Regions from separate parts of the Lysinibacillus sp. FJAT-14222 genome, predicted to be linked through region 3. Evidence: riboswitches for the same ligand, from Rfam matches in the RefSeq annotation. Region 3 holds a riboswitch; each other region holds the start of a gene.
What was found. Region 3 has a riboswitch for thiamine pyrophosphate ahead of AN161_RS05940 (ABC transporter substrate-binding protein). Riboswitches for the same ligand answer to the same signal wherever they lie in the genome.
Positions count from the first base shown of each region.

Region 1: another riboswitch for thiamine pyrophosphate. It lies ahead of thiT (energy-coupled thiamine transporter ThiT); the one in region 3 lies ahead of AN161_RS05940 (ABC transporter substrate-binding protein).
Region 2: another riboswitch for thiamine pyrophosphate. It lies ahead of thiM (hydroxyethylthiazole kinase); the one in region 3 lies ahead of AN161_RS05940 (ABC transporter substrate-binding protein).
Region 4: another riboswitch for thiamine pyrophosphate. It lies ahead of thiW (energy coupling factor transporter S component ThiW); the one in region 3 lies ahead of AN161_RS05940 (ABC transporter substrate-binding protein).

Region 1 covers NZ_LIYL01000061.1:43,498-46,673, reverse strand. Annotated here, with positions in the region: gene AN161_RS25515 (SMC family ATPase) at 1-378, shown strand, start outside; gene AN161_RS25510 (DUF4870 domain-containing protein) at 592-924, opposite strand; TPP riboswitch at 1,049-1,156, shown strand; gene thiT (energy-coupled thiamine transporter ThiT) at 1,326-1,886, shown strand; gene map (type I methionyl aminopeptidase) at 2,393-3,148, shown strand; gene AN161_RS25495 (hypothetical protein) at 3,171-3,176, opposite strand, start outside.
Region 2 covers NZ_LIYL01000001.1:75,161-78,336, forward strand. Annotated here, with positions in the region: gene thiD (bifunctional hydroxymethylpyrimidine kinase/phosphomethylpyrimidine kinase) at 1-799, opposite strand, end outside; gene thiM (hydroxyethylthiazole kinase) at 799-1,554, opposite strand; TPP riboswitch at 1,643-1,741, opposite strand; gene AN161_RS00265 (acyl--CoA ligase) at 1,931-3,176, shown strand, end outside.
Region 3 covers NZ_LIYL01000012.1:17,572-20,747, reverse strand. Annotated here, with positions in the region: gene AN161_RS05950 (ABC transporter permease) at 1-365, opposite strand, end outside; gene AN161_RS05945 (thiamine-binding protein) at 365-655, opposite strand; gene AN161_RS05940 (ABC transporter substrate-binding protein) at 657-1,652, opposite strand; TPP riboswitch at 1,826-1,936, opposite strand; gene AN161_RS05935 (RNA polymerase sigma factor) at 2,133-2,639, shown strand; gene AN161_RS05930 (sigma factor regulator N-terminal domain-containing protein) at 2,624-3,176, shown strand, end outside.
Region 4 covers NZ_LIYL01000024.1:137,538-140,713, reverse strand. Annotated here, with positions in the region: gene AN161_RS12750 (hypothetical protein) at 1-260, shown strand, start outside; gene AN161_RS12745 (EVE domain-containing protein) at 277-723, shown strand; gene thiW (energy coupling factor transporter S component ThiW) at 800-1,300, opposite strand; TPP riboswitch at 1,404-1,511, opposite strand; gene AN161_RS12735 (MFS transporter) at 1,575-2,771, opposite strand; gene AN161_RS12730 (ABC transporter substrate-binding protein) at 2,992-3,176, opposite strand, start outside.

The DNA.
Region 1 (3,176 bases), on a different contig from region 3:
TTAGAAAAGCATGCAAAGCAAAGTGGGCTTGGGTTAGATGTATATGATGCCTATACGGATCAATTACGAGATGTGAAAACATTATCAGGTGGAGAAAAGTTTAATGCATCATTAAGTCTTGCCCTTGGTATGGCAGATGTGATTCAAAGCTTTCAAGGTAACATCCGCATTGAAACGATGTTTATTGATGAGGGCTTTGGTTCTCTCGATGAAGAAGCATTAAATAAGGCGATTGACACTCTCATTGATTTACAAGATTCTGGACGCATGATTGGTGTCATATCACACGTTGCAGAGCTAAAAGCTACAATGCCCGCAGTTCTGCATGTCGAAAAAACAATGAATGGTCATAGTCAAACATATTTTGAAGTGAAATAAAGTGAAAAGGCGTATCTCCGTTATATGGAAATACGCCCTTTTGTTATTTTTTAGTTACGTTAGGAGTCGTTCCTTTCTTTGTAGCGATTACTTTTTTTACAATTGGGATAACGATAGGTGCTAATTTTACGGCGGTTTTGACAACTTTAGATACTTTCATAAAATAACAGCTCCTTTAACTATTGGTACTATTTGTTTAGTTCGAATATAACATTATCGGATAACGCGAACAGCTTGAACAATATTCCAAATAAGAATTCCTATTGAAACGAGTAAGTAAATTGCGAATGAAGCAAACCAAATAATAAGAAAAGTACTGCTACTTGAATCTGGGTCAAAAGTGTTAAATGAAAAGGTTGAGATGACAAAGACTGCAAATAAGATAATTCCGAATCCGACTGGAATTAAATGTGATATTAGTGCTCGAATAGAGTGACTCTTTACGTAGCTATCTTTTGAAATAAAGTAAACAACTAATGGCACAATAAAAGGGGCGAAAAAAATACTGAGATAACTAAACGCAGATAAAATTTTTTGGTTCTCCATAGTTGTACCTCCTTTTTTAATATTTACGCATGAAAAACAGCAAAGTTTCAAAAAATAATGTGGAAGAGGTTGTAATCATAACAGTGTTTGCGTACAATGAGATTGTTCAAATAAATTAAGATGTAACGACCACAAGGGGAGCTGATGATGTCAGCTGAGACTGGGCACGTAATGCCTTGACTCTTTGAACCTGTAAGTTAACACTTGCGTAGGGATGTGGATAGAAACCGACACTTTTACGATGTGAGGCTCTGTCCTGGCATCGTTTTTTATCTTTATTCAGCTACTAAAAACATGATGAATGGAGATTAAGCCTTTTTGATGCCAGATAGGGACATATTTGCCAACAGTTTTCTATTCCTGCTCTTGTATCCTACATCGGAACAAAGGAGAGAATAATTATGGACAAAAAAAGACTTTTAATGCTTGTGGAAATTGCGATATTCGCAGCGATTGGCCTTGTGCTCGATCAGGTTTCCTTCCAAGTATGGGCACAAGGAGGCTCTGTTAGTCTAGTGATGGTGCCAATAATGTTAATGGCATTTCGTTGGGGTCTTATGCCAGGTCTGACAACAGGCTTACTTATTGGTGTTATGCAAACAATGTTTGGTGCCTTTATTATACATTGGCTTCAAGGATTACTCGATTATGGTGTTGCCTTCACAGTAGTTGGTTTAGCGGCCGTTGTTCGCCGACCAGTACTCGAGGCTGCTAAAAATTTAAACAAAAAGAAAATGGCACTTTATATTATTCTAGGAACTGTATTAGCAGGATTTTTACGATATGCAGCACATACCATTGCGGGCGCTGTATTTTTCTCAGAGTATGCTGGAGATCAAAATGCGTGGATTTATTCCATCATTTATAATGGAACATATATGCTACCAGCAACAATTTTAACAGCAATTGTGGGTGTTCTGTTATTCACAGCAGCTCCTCAATTAATGCAACGAAAATCATAACTATTATGCCCTTCACATGAGTGGAGGGTTTTTATTTTTATTAAATTGAATGTAGGATTGTTGCTTTTTTAGCTAGGTTAGGGATTGCGTATATTTATGTCATGCAAATAAGTTGATCTTCGTTACGACTGGGCGACTCCTTGGGGATCAGCGATAGAGGAACGAAGGCTAAAACCATCACATCCTGTGATAACGCCTTCGTGACCAACATCGGTGCCGCTGCCGCTTCGCTTTCGCGCAAAAAACATCTGTTGACCCGAGACCCTGGAGCGCAGCGGATGTTTTCTGTGCGAAAGCGTAGCGACAGCAACAACAAAAGCGGCTCATCGGACGCCCCCAGGAAAGCGCCCAGTCGGAACGGAAATCACCCCTACGTTACGGTAATGAGCCTATTTTCAGCACTTTACAATGTAAGATGGCATATAATATTTAAAGCGTTTAGCGTTTTATGCATAGAAAGTTATGTTATATTAAATAGTAGATATTAGATGAAAGGGACGTTAAAAATGATTGTAAAAACGCAAGAAGAGATTGAAGCCTTTAAAAAAATCGGCCGTATTTGTGCTGAAATTCGTGAAGCAATGCAGGCAGCTACAAAACCAGGTGTAACAACACTTGAGCTAGATGAAATTGCAGGCCGTATGTTTGCTGAAGCAGGAGCAGTTTCTGGACCTAAAGGGGAGTATGATTTCCCAGGATATACATGTATTAGTGTTAATGAGGAAGTGGCGCATGGTATTCCAGGTAAACGTGTGATTAAAGATGGAGATATCGTAAACATAGATGTATCTGGTTCATTAAATGGCTACTTTGCAGATACTGGCATTTCATTTGTAGTTGGTGAAGGCTACGAAGATAAAGAAAAGCTGTGTCGCGTAGCTAAAAGTGCTTTCGATCGAGCGATGACAAAAGTAAAAGCTGGATCAAAATTAAACCAAATCGGAAAAGCTGTTGAGCGTGAAGCATATGCCAACGATTTAACAGTGATTATGAACCTAACTGGTCACGGTTTAGGTCGTTCCTTACATGATGAGCCAAATCATATTTTAAATTATTATGATGCATGGGATTCTACAATTATGAAGGAAGGCATGGTGCTTGCCGTCGAGCCCTTCATCTCAGCGAAAGCGGAGCATATTGTGGAAGCTGGTGATGGCTGGACATTCATTACGCCAGACAAATCATTAGTTGCCCAAATTGAGCATTCAATTATCGTTACAAAAGATAAACCAATCATCTTAACGGCATTAGATGAAGAATAAAACTAAAATCCTGCTAACCAATTTATTT
Region 2 (3,176 bases), on a different contig from region 3:
AGGAGTCCTTATAGTTTTGATAGGCAAAATGATTTGTTGGACCATGACCATTACCAATAGATAAATCGTGAGTAATTGCTAATTGAATAAATTTTTTTGCTTCCTCAATCGCTTCTTCTATAGGTAACCCACGGCCAAGAAAAGCGGTTAATGCAGCGGAAAACGTACAGCCTGTACCATGTGTATTTTTTGTTGCGATACGAGAGGACTGCATGGAAAATGACCGACCGTCTTGAAAAAATACATAATCAATCGCATAATATTGATCTGCTAAATGACCGCCTTTAATAATGACACATTGAACCCCCATTTGTAATAAGACATGAGCTGCTTCTTTAATATCTGCTAAAGAATTGATTTTCTTTCCGGCAAGGGTTTCGGCTTCAGGTATGTTCGGTGTTACGATTGTTGCTAAAGGTAGTAAATAACTACGTATTGCATCAATTGCTTCTTGCTGTAATAAGCTTTCGCCACCTTTTGCAATCATGACAGGATCAACAATAAGCGGAATATTTACTTCGGATAAAATATGTGCAATTGATTGAATTATTTCGGAGGAAAACAACATTCCTGTTTTAACAGCACTTATTGAAAAATCCTCGATTAGCGCTTTAAGTTGTTTCTCAACGAAGCTAACTTCAATTGGTAGGACATCCGATACACCAAGTGTGTTCTGGGCAGTCAAAGCTGTAATAACAGACGTTCCAAATACCTTTAATTCCTGAAACGTTTTTAAATCAGCCTGTATGCCTGCGCCACCACCACTATCTGAACCTGCAATTGTCGTTACAATATGCATCATTCTACACCATCCTTGGAAAGCCGGTGTAGTTCATTCAATACTGCAATTTGAAAATCGCCAATGTATTGAGTGGAAGAAGCAGCTTGTTCTGCCACTTTTTTATAAAGCGACAATGTATCTACCAATTGGGTAAAGGGTTTATTTCCTGTGGCGTAGGCGGCACAACAAATGGCACTCAATAAGCAACCTGTTCCAGTGACTTCTGTCATTTGAGGATTTCCACCTGTAATCCATTGCTGATGTTCGCCATCAGTAATAAAATCCTTTTCACCGGTCACAATAACAATACAATTATTAAGTTGAGCTATTTGCTTTGCCTCTATTTCTAAAGAAATTGAACCATGACCACTATCTACGCCTTTTTGTTGCCAGTCTACATTGGCAATAGCCGCAAGCTCTCCAATATTACAACGAATTGCTGCAAACTTAATTTCCTTCAGTAATTGCCGTACCGTCTGTTTTCGGTAAGTTGTTGCACCTGCAGCAACAGGATCTAAAATAATGGGAATGCCAAGAGCATTTGCTTTTTTTCCTGCAAGTAACATTGATTCTTTCATATGCTCATTAAGGGTACCTATATTTATCAATAAGCCTGAGGCAATCGTGACCATTTCTTCAACCTCATGACTGTCATCAGCCATGACTGGAGAAGCACCTATTGCTAATAAGCCATTTGCTTGAAAATTAGCCACGACGTAATTGGTAATACAGTGAATAAGTGGATTTTTTTTACGAATAGTACGAAATATCAATCTAAGTCCTCCTTGTTGGATGGACGTAAGCGTGCAAAAAAGGCTCTTTTTCGTGCAAAAAAAACACGCAAAAGAGCCCTTCATCAGTAATTAGATGTGATTTGCTCCCTACGTCAGTATTAACTAACAGGTTCAAAGGGTCAGGTTTTACCTTCTCAACTCTAAGTGAGTCCCCCTGCAATCATTCTTTTAGTTGACCAAAATGTACCATATTTTTCATTCGTGTTCAATAGGGAGATTTTTTAGAACCAATTCGTGACTGATGCCATATAGCAGAGCATGATAGTTGTCATGACTTTATTAAAATAGAGTACCTTCCATTGAAAATGATGAAAATTGAGTTTTATAATGAGCATAACAAAAGGGGGCATTTGCCATGAAAAGACAAGATTTAATTGCACCAGAATGGTATAACATTTCAGAGGAAATTGAAAAATATGCAAAGGATTCTACCAAAAATGCATTAATAGTTTATAACGAAGACGAGGAAATTCAGTACATAACATATGCTACTTTACTTGAAAAGGCGAATCAGGCAGCGCATGTACTTACATCTCAAGGTTTAACAAAAGGTGATGTTATTTTAGTCATGGTGCCGAGGTCAGTTGAAGCGTATATCGTATATATTGCTGCCTTAAAGGCAGGTTTAACCATTATCCCAAGCTCAGAAATGCTGAGAACTAAAGATATTGAATATCGAATCAATCATGCTAATGCAAAAGGTGTTGTTGCATTTGAGCCTTATATTGAACAATTTAATGATGTGGAAAATTTACAAAACATACAGCGATTTGTCATTGGTTATGCACATGAACCTTGGCAGCCGTTGCTTGAAAAAATGCAAAGCCAACCAACAACCTATATAAGTTCTACACCAACTAAGAGTACAGACATTGCATTTTTAGCATATACGAGTGGTACTACGGGCAATCCAAAGGCAGCCGTACATACACATAGTTGGGGTTATGCACACTTAAGAACGACTGCACCGAATTGGTTAGGTGTCCAAGAAGGTGACATTGTATGGGCAACAGCAGCTCCAGGCTGGCAAAAATGGATCTGGAGTCCGTTCCTCGCTACATTAGGAAGCGGTGCAACAGCATTTGTCTACAAAGGTAACTTTGATGCGGCAACATATCTTGGGCTGCTTGAAAAATTCAATATTAATATTCTGTGCTGTACACCAACCGAATATCGATTTATGGCAGCGCTTGAAAATTTACAAGATTTCAATTTAAGTACAATCCGTCAGGCTGTGTCAGCGGGTGAACCTTTAAATAGCGAAGTGATAAAAGTATTTTCGGAGGTCTTGAATTTACAAGTACGAGATGGCTATGGACAAACAGAAAATACATTACTTGTTGGTACAATGGTAGGAATGGGGGCTAGAATGGGTTCAATGGGTAAACCTACTCCGGGTAATACAGTTGAAATTATCAATGATTTTGGAAATCCTGTTGCAATTGGAGAAGTTGGAGACATTGCTGTACATTGTGAAACACCCGCGTTATTTAAAAAATATTTGAATGATCCAGAACGTACAAATTTACAATTTAGAGGCGATTGGTATATTACCGGAGATCGTGCATATAAAGATGAAGATGGCTATTTTTGGTTTGAAG
Region 3 (3,176 bases):
AGCTTTGGCAATAAACCAAACCCAAACCAGATGATTAATAACGGTGCTAGGACGAGCACAGGGACATTCTGTGACATAATGAGAATAGGATAAAATAGCTCCCGAATAAACGTAAAACGATGTAATAACACGGCAACCGTTAGCCCACACAATATCCCAATGGCAAGGCCTAGAAGTGCTAATTGAACAGTTGCTAAAGCATGCGGCACAAACGTGTCATACGATTGAAAGCCCTCCATCAAAATGGCACTTGGCGCGGGCAATAGCCAATGTGGAACGTCTGCAAAGCGGACAATTAGTTCCCATATGAATAAGAGGAAGGCGATAAAAAATATCGTCCTTCCTTGTTTTATTGCTTGCTTCATCACTGATATTTTTCCGTTAAGGTTCCCATTGTAATACCAGTTGGCTGATATAAAATTTTCACTTGCGTAATCACATTAATAGCACCAAGCTCAATCATTTTGTCATTCATTTTTTCAATGATTAGTAGCAAAGTCGATAGTTCACCTTCCATTGTTGTTTCTAGTGGGTGAACTTCATATTTCACCCCTGATGCATCAATAACCGCAATCGCTGCATCGACAAATGGGATCACATCTTCATATTTTTCAGTTTTCGGGATAATTTGTACACTTATTAATGAGTTTGCCATATTACTTTGTCTCCTTTTTTGGTAAAAAGTCATTTGTAAATGCTTGTTCTGCGTTAAATTCGCCCTCTAAAACTTTGTTGCTTTCCATCCATTTCGCGTAGTTTTCCCAAACAGTAAGTTTTTGCTCGCCCCATTGAGGAGCGTCATCTTGATACTTATCTGCTAGCCACTCCTGACCTTTATGCACAAGGTCTTTATCTAAATCAGGTACCGCTTCTAGTAAAATATCAGCTGCCTCACTTGGGTGATTTATCGCATATTCATAGCCCTTTGCTGCAGCAGCGACAAATGCTTTGACTGTCTTAGGATCATCCTTAATCATTTTTTCGTTTGTAGCAAGTACAGGTGTGTAATAATCTAACAGATCACTATAATCTGTTAAATAAAGCATGTTCAGCTTTTCGCCACGAAGTTCTGCTTCAATACCTGTCACTGCATAATAAATCCACGCAAAATCAATATCTTTTTTCATCATTGTGAAGAAATCGATATCGCCTGCATTGACGATATCTAACTTATTAATATCCGCATTTTCTGTTTGCATAAGTGATTGTAGTACTGCTTGTTCAAGCGGTGCACCCCAGCCACCGTATGTTTTACCTTCAAAATCCTTAGGTGACGTAATGCCTTTTGATGCAATGGATGCGAAGCCAGAAGTATTATGTTGAATAATCGCTGCGATCGATACTAAAGGTACATCTTGCACACGTGCCTGTGTAATCCCTTCCTGATAGCTTACACCAAACTGAGCCTTACCAGACGCCACAAGCTGATCTGCACCTGCTTCACCAGGTAATAAAATATCAACATCTAAGCCCTGTTCCTTAAAGTAGCCAAGTTTTTTCGCTACATATAAACCTGTGTGATTTGTGTTCGGTGTCCAGTCAAGAACTACCGAGACTTTTGTTAATTCCTTAGTATCCTTTTTATCCTCCTTTTCACTACAGCCCACTAATGTTAAAAGCGCAGCCAACAGGATCAATAACCATTTTTTCATGCTGAATCCTCCCAGTAAGTAATTTGAAAGTGTTCATGAATGAATGTGTAACCAGAAGAAAGCGTATTCACGGTATGTCTGCACCTAAGCTTTGTGCATACAACAATTCTTGTAACATAAAAAACGCCTAGGAATTCCTCCCAGACGTTTTACAATCAGTATCAAAAATTTTCTTTTTTTGAATAGATGTTCCCTACGCTGGTACGAGCCAAATCAGGTTCAAAGGGTCAGCGTCTATCGGACACAATCTCAGCTGGCAACTACCAGCCCCCCTACATTCTTTCCATATGAACTTTTCGTGATTATTATACCCATATCTATCTGTAAATGACAAGGGTCTCTTTCATGTTAAAGCATTATATTGTCATGTCATTTCAGAAAGCAATGTCAGACATAGCCCTTATCCCAAAATAAACTTTATAATTAAGTGTATACATTTGTGATCACTCATTCGTTGTATAAGAGTAAGGAGGATCAGCAATGAAAAAAGAAAATGAACTAACCTCCTATCTAATCCATTTAGGAGAGGAAGTGTTCAATCTATTACTAGCGAAAGGAGCCAAAAAAGAGGATGCGGAAGATATAATTCAAACCACCTATTATAAAATTTATACGTTGTTAGATAGCCTCACAGAAAGCAATATACGCCCATGGTTTTTTAGAGTTTCACTTAATCAATATATTGACTTGAAAAGGAAAAAGGAGCAGAAAAACATTTACATCACTGAGGAAATATATTCAAAGCTCCAACACACCGATTATCATTTTGAGACATTGCTAAATAAGGATGAAATTTTCTATTTGTTAAAAGACATTAAAAAAGAATATAAAGAAATATTCTTTTTAAAGTATTACTATGATTTTTCATATGAAGAAATTGCTACTTTGTTGGATATTCAAGTAGATAGCGTCAAGCAAAAATTATATCGTGCACGTAAATTTATTCACTCAAAAATAGGAGGTAAACATGAATGGAAACTTCGTTAAATAACGCTTTAAAAAAGGCTAAACGAAAACAACTACTAAAAATTATCATCACTTCAATTATTGTAATATTAATTCTCTTACCCGTCTTTTATAAAACTGGTTCCTACTTTGCAACGGAAAGTTCTAAAAGACTTAAAGAACATCTTTTTTTACATAATGACATTGCAGAACCTAATATTCAAGTCGACTCTCAAGTAACGGTAAGTAATTCATCAATGTTTGGTGGAAACATTATCACAAACCGTTCTAAGAATATTAACGGTTATGTAGTTCAATGGAGCACACTTACAAGTTCATTTGGATGGTTTCGAGGCAAAATTGACAAGAACGAGTTAACACCAGGATTTTATTGGTCTGATACAGAGTTCTATGAGTACGATAAACAGACAAAGACTAAATTTGCGACATTTTATCACCCATCCATAAAAAAATACCATGACGGTGTACAAAACGAACTAGGTGAAATTTCGCAAATGGAGAATCACGTTGCAGAAGTTGCCGTATCTTTTAACAAACCTTATACATTAAAAGAAATAC
Region 4 (3,176 bases), on a different contig from region 3:
CTGATATGTATGCAGATCATGGGGAATTGAAAAATTTTAAAGGTGAAGTTTTTAAAGGAAGAAAAGAAATACAGAATTTTTACACGTCACCTATGCCGAAAGGGTTTAAATTAACTATTCAAAATATTGAAGGCGATGATATAAAATGTAGTGCTATCGTTTCGACTACTTGGGATGGTTTGCCAAATCCAGTGATTTTGGAAGAAAGGCTAATTCTTGAAAATGAAAAAATAAAGTCGTTTACGATGATCCCAAAATAAAAGGAGAGCTCTTCCTATGACTGAAAGAGACACGAAATATTGGATTGGCGTGGTATCTCTCAATCATGTGCAAAAAGGGGTTGAGGGAGGATTCGGCCAGTTATGCCATGGCAAAGAGAGACCTTTGAAACGAATGCAAAAAGGAGATTGGATCATTTATTATTCTCCTAAAAAAAGTCTAGATGGTAATGAGCCTGTAAGAGAGTTTACCGCAATTGGAAGGGTAAAAGACGAGCGAATTTACGAGTTCCAAATGGCAGAAAATTTTATTCCTTTTAGAAGAGATATAGACTTTTATAAAGAGGCAAAGTCTGTACCAATAAAAAGGATCTTAGATTATTTAGAATTTGTAGAAGATACATCGAAATATGGCTATAAATTCAGATTTGGTCATTTTGAAATAAGTAAAAAAGATTTTTTATTAATTGCTCATGAAATGGGATTACCATTGAAGTATGAATGATTTTGGTTGGACAAAAAACGTTACTTTCTTAATTAATTGCCATTAAGAAGTAACGTTTTTATATTGCCGTAAATCATTATTTAAGTAGAGTGTTAAGATTAGTTACAAACATAGTCTTGCGCAAATTGCTAGCAATGACAATGCCCAGGATAGCACCAATGGTACTTGAGGTTAAAAAGGCTGGCATGAAAAATAAAGCAGCAACGGATGTCCCCATTACTAAATGTGCGTAAGGTACTGCAATGAGTGAGGCAATAATACCTGTTCCAAACATTTCACCGATACCTGCGAGCCATTGTTTGCCGCTGTATTTATAGGCAAGAGCTGCACATAGAGCACCAATGACACTGCCGGGTATAGCTAATAATGAGCCTGTGCCTGTTAAAATACGAATAATAGCTGTGACAAAGGCGACCATAACAGTAGGCACTGGTCCAAGAATAATAGCGCCAATAACATTAATGGCATGCTGTACAGGGTAGGCACGTGCAATTCCCGTTGGTATAGATACGAAGGTAGAACCTGCTACGGCAATTGCTACTAATAAGGCCATGATTGTTAATTTTCGAATTGACATAATTTCCACTCCTTTTTAGTATTTAGTGAATCGTTGATAAACCAGACAAAAAAAGCCGCTTCCTAAAAACAATAGGAAGCGGCCTTGCATTTACATATTTAAAAAGCAAGTGTCGCCACTTCCCTCCGCTAGTGTGAACTAGATCAGGTTCAAAGGGTCCGTATATGATCATATACGTCTCGGCCTTTTAAAGACTCCCCTAGTGGTAATAATAGAATTTAATTTTTACATAATAATGTAGTATACTACTAAAAATAGTCAATAACTTTTCAGACTAATTTGTATCAGGATGCATTAGATGCGGTGCTTTTTTCATTGTCCAAATAAGGGCAAGGAAGAAGCAAGCCATTAAAATAATAGACCCGAAAATATAAGGACTGTTCATATTCCAATCGAATAATAAACCTGCTAAAGCTGGACCAATCATATTACCAAGACTCATATATGCATTGTTGAGACCAGCTGCAAAGCCTTGTTCATTTTCAGCAAGCTTTGAAATCAGTGTGTTGACAGCTGGACGAATCAATGTCGTAGCTGTAGAGAAGATTGTCGCTACAATTAAAATAAGTGCAAAGCCAGATGCGAATAATATTAAGAAAATCGAAACGGATGCAATAAATAAATTGACTAACACTACTTTCATTTCGCCGAATCGATTAAACAGCGGTGTAATAACAAATATTTGTACAATAACACCAAAAGCGCCACCTACAACTAATATAATAGCGATATCTGTAGGTGTGTAATTAAACTTGTCTGTAACAAATAATGATAATGTTGTTTGGAAGTTAGCGATTCCGAATGAGAAAACAAGCATGATAATTAGCATGACAAAATAAGGCATTCGGACTGAACGGACCATTTGCTTTGCAAGATTATCTTGCTTCTGCGCTTTTTTCGCTGTGTTTGGTTTTGTAGCAGGTAATAAAAAGAACGATAAAATAGCTGCTAAGATAGCTGCACATCCAGCAGTATAAAATGGAAAATGCAAGCTAACTTTTGAGAGGAATCCACCGATGCCTGGTCCAATCATAAAACCAAAGGACATTGCTGCCCCTAGCATACCCATTCCTTTACCTCGTTCCTCATAAGTCGTGACGTCTGCCACAAAAGCCATTATAGGAGGTGCCACAAATGCAGATCCAAGGCCACCTAAAAAGCGTGCCAAGAAGAGCATCCACACATCTGTAGAAAGCCCAAAACCAATTTGTGCAAGTCCTGTCACTATAAGACCGAAAATAATGAGATTTTTTCGACCGTATTGATCCGAAAGATTCCCAGCAATTGGAGAAAAAACGAATTGTGCCAAGGCGAACGTTGCAATCAACATGCCAAGAATTTGTCCTGCAGCACCAAATAGTTTTAAATATTCAGGCATGACAGGAATAATAATTCCAATACTCCCCATTGCGATAAACATATTAAACATTAAAATATACAAAGCCGCCTTATTAGACTTCTGCTGGGTCATCGAATACCCCCTTTTTAATCAAATATACTACAGTCTACCACAAGGCTTGTACGTTTGCTATTGACTAGAAGTCTGAAATAAGAGAAATTGCTAGTAAAGTTGTGGGGATTCTTTTTGTTAAACAAATACTGCCCCCAGTTTTCCTCTAGAAGTTTACCTCCAGCGCTAAACGAAAAAAGCTGTTCTCAACGTTAGTAACGTAAGAACAGCTTTAAATAGGTTATCGTATACTCATTTTAAATTCTAAAAACAGCTCATTGTATTTGCCTAAATAATCTGGGCCTAAATTTTTATATACCTCTAATGTGTCGCGTTGTTCTTCAGTAGGATAGTAGCGTTCATCTGATACAACTTCTTTATCCATTAACTTCATCGCTTCAATATTAGGAGTAGAGTAGCCTACAT